One region of the Pseudovibrio sp. FO-BEG1 genome, then DNA from elsewhere that is predicted to be linked to it. Evidence: riboswitches for the same ligand, from Rfam matches in the RefSeq annotation. Region 1 holds a riboswitch; the other holds the start of a gene.
The links. A riboswitch is a leader RNA that binds a small molecule or an ion and turns the genes downstream of it on or off. The one in region 1 is predicted to bind thiamine pyrophosphate.
Positions count from the first base shown of each region.

Region 2: linked by a shared signal. The riboswitch ahead of PSE_RS22655 (ABC transporter permease) and the one ahead of thiC (phosphomethylpyrimidine synthase ThiC) in region 1 are both predicted to bind thiamine pyrophosphate.

Region 1 covers NC_016642.1:952,528-955,863, reverse strand. The annotation lists gene PSE_RS04445 (hypothetical protein) at 1-1,423, opposite strand, end outside; TPP riboswitch at 1,607-1,727, shown strand; gene thiC (phosphomethylpyrimidine synthase ThiC) at 1,841-3,336, shown strand, end outside.
Region 2 covers NC_016642.1:5,041,410-5,044,745, reverse strand. The annotation lists gene PSE_RS22665 (hypothetical protein) at 1-1,266, shown strand, start outside; TPP riboswitch at 1,397-1,505, shown strand; gene PSE_RS22655 (ABC transporter permease) at 1,677-2,387, shown strand; gene PSE_RS22650 (ABC transporter substrate-binding protein) at 2,414-3,336, shown strand, end outside.

The sequences.
Region 1 (3,336 bases):
CAGATACAAGCAGGACAGCGTCCTTGCCGCGAAGGGATCGCTGAAGGTCAGTGACTGCTTCCCAGTCCAACAAGCCTGAAGGCAAATACCCTGCCCGTTCTGATCTCCATCTGCGTGTGCGGGTATCCAGCACCAACAGTGGCGGGTCCAGCTCCCAGTGGTAGTCCCAGTTCTCAAAGCCAAAGAGGTGATCCAGAAACTCATCGTAGGCGCTTGTGCCGGGTGACTTGAAGACCTCAGTCATCTCATCCAGCAGACCACCCGCGAAAGCTTCCGGTTTGTTGCCCCAGCCCTGATTGAGCATGTAGGCGCACAGGGCATTACCGATGATGCGGCGGGAGAATGGGTGACCGTAGGCGGTCTCTTCCCAATCACGATTGAGGTTCCAGTCGTCCGTGACATCGTGATCATCAAAGATCATCGCGACAGGCAAATGCGCAAAGAGCCTTCGGACCTGACTGAGGCCTGAGACAAAGTCCTTCAGGATTTCCTGCTCAGTCTCATAAAGCTCTGTTTCTTCAGGTGTTAGACCCTCAGGTTTATCTGTCTCAACCAAATCCCAAGCTGCGGGGGACCAGACAAGCAGATACATTGCCAGAAATTCAGCAAGTGTAATCAGGTGGTTGTGAGCATGGTCAGCCGTAAAAATTGGTTTTTCGACACCACCGAACAAGACGACCCAGAGCTTCCGGTTCTTCTCCAGATTGGGCAGAAACTTCTCACGTCGGTAGTAGGTATCACCATGGCTATACAGATCTGATGCAGCGTCAGGGATCTTGCTTTCCAAGCCACTCAACTGCTCTTCTGTAATGCCAAGCTTTTCGATAAGTGAATGGATTGCTCGCAGCATTGGGCCAGCAACGTCATCAGAGTAAATCTGGTCACCGCTCATCACCAAAGCAGCGGGCCATTTCTCCTGATCAATCTTGGTCCCGCCATTCGATGCAATATGCTTTGCCAAAAACTGGTCCGCAGCGACCAAGCCATCACCAGAATCGTGATGTGGTTTGCGGCAAGAGCCGTGCAGAAGCGAAGACACCTTGGAGCTGAGAAGGAAGCCGGGAAGCGATTGACCTTCATAACAGAGATCAGGTGCCCAAGCCGTGTGATCTTGCCAGCCTGCTGCCTCATTATCTGCCATGCGCAAAGATAGGCGATAGTTTACCCAGACATCCTGTGGCAGCGGCTGATGGAGCGGAAGGTCGATCAACAGGTAATGGAGGTGCGTGCCTGCCGAAATCAGGTTCACCTCTGCCTGCTTTTTGGAAAGCTCATAGGTTTGCGGATCACCGTCTTGGGGCAGTAGCTCCAGCTTTACATCTGCCGGTGCGCGGACAGCGAGCCAGAAGGTGAGACGGGTGGTTTCTAATCGCCGCAGAATAGGGCCGGCAAGAACAGACGGGAGAGAAGAGGTTTCAGGCATTCGTTGATATTATTAGTTGCGATATCCAGAAGTGAAATTCTTAGATGAGAGATAGGTGCGCAAACCTCAAAATCCAATAAGGGCCAACAACTCCCCTCTCACCCAAGCCAAATTACAGAAGATTTCTGAACCTCACCTGAACCGAACCTGCCTTGACAGGCCCTTCTAATAGGTCTAGCAAAAACACGTATGCAGGGGAGTCTCACCTAGGAGACTGAGAGGCTGACAGAGCGCAAGCTCGGCGACGCGACCCTTTGAACCTGACCCAGTTGATACTGGCGTAGGAAGCACGGGTCGCGCGGCCTGTTATCAGGGGTATTGTATCCACCGCGATCCACTCAGCAGGAAATCTTCCTGCGGTTTCCCAGCCAAAACTCATCTGGTGTCTTTCGAGTTATGAACTTGAGGAGCACCATTATGACTAGCCCAAAGCCATCCATCACCACAGGCTCCTTGCCTGCGTCACGCAAGATCTACGTGAGCGGTCATTTGCATAAAGACGTGCGAGTACCGATGCGCGAAATCAGCGTCCATCCAACTGCAGGCGAACCACCGTTGCCAGTCTATGACAGCTCCGGCCCCTACACTGATCCTGCTGTCACAACCAGTATTTCCGAAGGTCTGCCAACAGTACGGCGCAAGTGGATCAAGGCTCGCGGAGATGTGGAAGTTTATGAAGGTCGTGAGATCAAACCAGAAGACAACGGTTTCGCGCAGGGTGAGCGGTTGGTTGCCGAATTTCCGGTGAAGCCGCAGCCGCTGCGTGGCAAGGACGGCAAGGCTGTGACACAGCTGGCTTATGCCCGCGCAGGCATTATCACGCCGGAGATGGAGTTTGTTGCTATCCGCGAGAACCAGATGCGTGAGGCCGTTGCCGAGGAACGTTCCGGCAATGACTGGGGCGCAAGCATTCCTGATTATGTGACGCCGGAGTTTGTTCGAGATGAGGTCGCCGCAGGTCGTGCAATTATCCCCTCCAACATCAATCACCCAGAGAGCGAGCCGATGATTATTGGCCGGAACTTTTTGGTGAAGATCAACGCCAATATGGGCACGTCCGCTGTCACCTCCTCCATGGAGGAGGAAGTGGACAAGATGGTTTGGGCAATCCGATGGGGCGCAGATACCGTGATGGATCTTTCGACAGGTCGCAACATTCACAATACGCGCGAGTGGATCATCCGCAACAGTCCAGTGCCGATTGGGACGGTTCCGCTTTATCAGGCACTTGAGAAAGTAAATGGTATTGCTGAGGATCTGACTTGGGAGATTTTTCGCGACACACTGATTGAGCAGGCTGAGCAAGGGGTTGATTACTTCACCATCCACGCTGGTGTGCGCCTGCATATGGTGCCGATGACCGTTAATCGCGTGACAGGCATTGTTTCTCGTGGCGGCTCCATCATGGCCAAGTGGTGTCTGCATCATCACAAGGAAAGCTTCCTTTATGAGCACTTTGCGGAGATCTGCGATATCTGCCGCCAGTATGATGTGGCCTTCTCCCTTGGTGATGGTTTGCGTCCAGGTTCCATTGCGGATGCGAATGATGAGGCTCAGTTTGCTGAGCTGGAAACGCTTGGTGAGCTGACCAAGATTGCTTGGGCCAAGGATTGTCAGGTGATGATCGAAGGTCCGGGCCATGTAGCCATGCATAAGATCAAGGAGAACATGGATAAGCAGCTGGAATGCTGCCATGAGGCTCCATTCTACACACTTGGCCCTCTCACCACAGATATCGCTCCCGGTTACGATCACATCACCTCTGGCATTGGCGCGGCGATGATTGGGTGGTTTGGCTGTGCCATGCTTTGTTATGTGACGCCGAAGGAGCATCTGGGGCTGCCCGACCGAGATGACGTGAAGACTGGCGTGATCACCTACAAGATTGCCGCTCATGCTGCTGATCTTGCCAA
Region 2 (3,336 bases), 1.4 Mb from region 1:
GGCGAGAGCGAGCCGAAAGAGCCTGCTGCTTCCCTGCCGACCAAAGGGGCTGTTGAGACCAGCGCTGAAGAGCGCGCTTGGGTTCCTGGCGAAGCTCGTCGCTCCAAGCTGGAGACCAAAGACAAGACCGCTCGCCGCGAAATTGACGAGCCTGCGAAGGTTAAGCCAAAGACAAGCCGTAAACCTGCTTCCTCCCGCAAGCCTGTGGTTGCACAGCGCGTAGGGGACGCGATTGAGCAGGAGGAGGGTCTGAAGCCTTCCAATACATCCGGCATTGTCGGCATGATTGTTATCATCCTGATCATTCTGGGTGTGACTGCAGGCGTTTACAGCCAGCGCGAGGCCATTCTCTCTCTGATCCTGCCAGCTGAAACCAGCGAGACCGGAGAGCCAGAGAGCGCACCAACAGGTGAAGATGAACCACTTCGGGTTCAGCCTGAACGTGCGCCTAAGAAGAACACTGATCGTTTGTTGCCATCTGATGAAGGAGCTAAAGTTTCTCCAGATGCAACACCGGTGACGACAACACGGATTACCCGGAACTCTTCCAGCGCGGCACCAGCAGAAAGTGCACCTGCACCAACTGTGGTTCGCAGTGTTGATCCGGCACCTTCCGCATCCACTGATGATAGTGCTGCACCTCAGGTGCTGCCGGCTAAGGAGCCTGAGCCGCAGACAGCGGGTGTCGAGACGAACTCAGTTCCACCGGCAGAGACCATCGGCACCGAGTCCGAGATTTCTCCAGTGGCACAGCAGAGCATTCTTTATGAAGAAGCTTTGACACCGGGTGCAGCTGGTTCTGCTTCTCGCGGTAACGTGGTCTGGACGCTGGATGAGGTCAATGGAACCTCCGTCATCAAAGCTGTTGCGACGCTTCCATCGCGAAATCTCTCTGTTGAGATGACGCTGAAGCCGAACAGCGACCAGTCCCTGCCAGCGAGCCATCTGCTGGAATTGAACTTCATCTTCCCGGAAGGGTTTGACGGCAAGGGCGTTGAGAAAGTGCCTGGCCTGATCCTGAAGAAGACTGAATCCGAAGCTGGTGATCCGTTGGATGGGGCTGCTGTAAAGGTTTCTGACACACTCTTCTGGATTGCTCTTTCTGACAGCAATGAAGAGAAGGCAAAGAACCTGCAGCGTCTTGCTGAGCGTGAATGGATTGATGTTCCGCTGCTGTATAACAGCGGCCGCCGCGCAATGCTGACCTTTGAAAAAGGTACAACTGGCAACAAGGTTGTCGCTCAGGCAATCAAGAGCTGGAAGTGAGCTGATTTCAGCAAGTTAGATCGATTTTAGAAGGCCTTGGCTCTGTTGGAGCTGGGGCCTTTTTTCATGGCGTTGTCCCCCGGCCTCAGAAAATCTGCTTGCAAACTCCCGTAGAAACGCGCATGGTCCTTGCCATTCCGAGGGGTGCTTTTCTTGACGAAAAGCTGAGATTGCCACGAGCTAAACCCTTTGAACCTGATCCGGGTAATGCCGGCGAAGGGACGGGACCTGAGCCATTCTTCCCGGATCTCCATATCTGCAGTTTGTAGTTGGAGGTCCTGTGTCGAAAATTCCCAGAGAGCCAATCTGAGCTCCGTTCTTCCGCCTGTTTGTGATGCCCAATACCATTGTTGGGAAATGACATGCTGAAGCGAGCTTTAATACGAATTCTGCGAAGTCTTTTCGGGATTTTGCTGTTTGTCGCCATTTGGGAAATTGTGGTTCGGATTGGAGAGTTTCCTCCGTTTCTATTGCCAGGTCCGGCGGCGGTGTTTACCGCTTTTCTCAATCAGGGTGCTTTCCTGCTGCATCATGCAGGCATTACCGCCTATGAGACCGTTCTCGGCTTTCTCTTTGGTGTGAGTGCCGGGGCTTCGCTTGCTATCTTGCTGTCGATGTCTCGCCGGGTGCGCCTGTTTCTGCTGCCTCCGATTGCAGCTACTCAATCTCTTCCTGTGTTTGCGATTGCACCGCTTCTGGTGCTGTGGTTCGGCTTTGGGCTTGCGTCCAAGGTGGTGATGGCTGTGATTGTGATCTTCTTTTCCGTGACCTCAACGTTTTTTGACGGGTTACGGAGGACGGATCAGTCCTTGCTTGACCTTGGTAAGCTGCATGGCCTTAATCGCTGGCAAATGCTCCGTTACATCCGCATTCCTGCTGCGATGCCGTCTCTGGCATCAGGCATGCGGATTGCGGCGGTGTTCGCGCCGATTGGTGCGGTGGTTGGAGAATGGGTTGGTGCTAAGGGAGGGCTGGCTTTCATCATGTTGCAATCCAACGCACGCATGCAAACAGCGACCATGTTTGCAGCGCTGATCTTGCTTGCGGTGATGGTGTTGAGCCTGAGGGCAGTTGTTGAGTTCGCCACTTCTCGGATGATCTATTGGCAGAAAGAGATCTAGATCTCAGAGTATGAGGACGTAACCTTATGAAAAAACTAGGTATGCTGTTTGGTGCAGCGATGCTTGCGAGCACTCTTCAGGTGCAGGCTGCGGACAAGCTGACTGTGCTGCTCGATTGGTTTGCGAACCCGGACCATGCTCCGATTGTGGTTGCGAAGGCACGGGGCTTCTTTGAGAAGGAAGGGCTTGATGTTGAGCTGATTGAACCGGCTGATCCTTCCATGCCACCAAAGTTGGTTGCTGCCGGGCAGGGGGATATTGCAATCTCCTATCAGCAGACGCTGCATCCGCAGATCGATGAAGGCATGCCGCTTATGCGCATCGGCACGTTGGTTTCCACGCCGCTGAACACGCTGATCGTGCTGGAAGATGGGCCGATCAAGGAGATTGCAGACCTCAAGGGCAAGCGCATCGGCTACTCCACGTCCGGCTTTGAAAGTGCCATGCTGGGCAAGATGCTCTCCAATGCTGGCCTGAGTTCTGATGATGTTGAGCTGATCAACGTGAACTTCTCGCTGTCTCCTTCCTTGATGGCGGGACAGGTTGATGCGGTGATTGGTGGTTACCGTAACTTTGAGCTAAACCAGATGGAAATTGAAGGCGCGAAAGGTCGTGCGTTCTATCCGGAAGAAAATGGTGTGCCGGTTTATGATGAGCTGATCTATGTTGCTCACAAGGACAAGCTGGATGATCCACGCCTGAAGAAGTTCATCAGCGCAATTGAAGCGGCAACTGTTTATCTGCTGAACAATCCTCAGGACTCCTGGAAGAGCTTCCTTGAGGTCTATCCGAACCTTGATGATGAGCTGAACAAGCGCGCCTGGGCAGATACTCTGCCACGTTTTGCGAGCCGTCCGGCAGCTTTGGATATCGGTCGCTATGAGCGCTTCGCGAACTTCCTGATTGAGCAGGGGCTCATTAAAACAGCGCCTCCAGTGGAAACCTACGC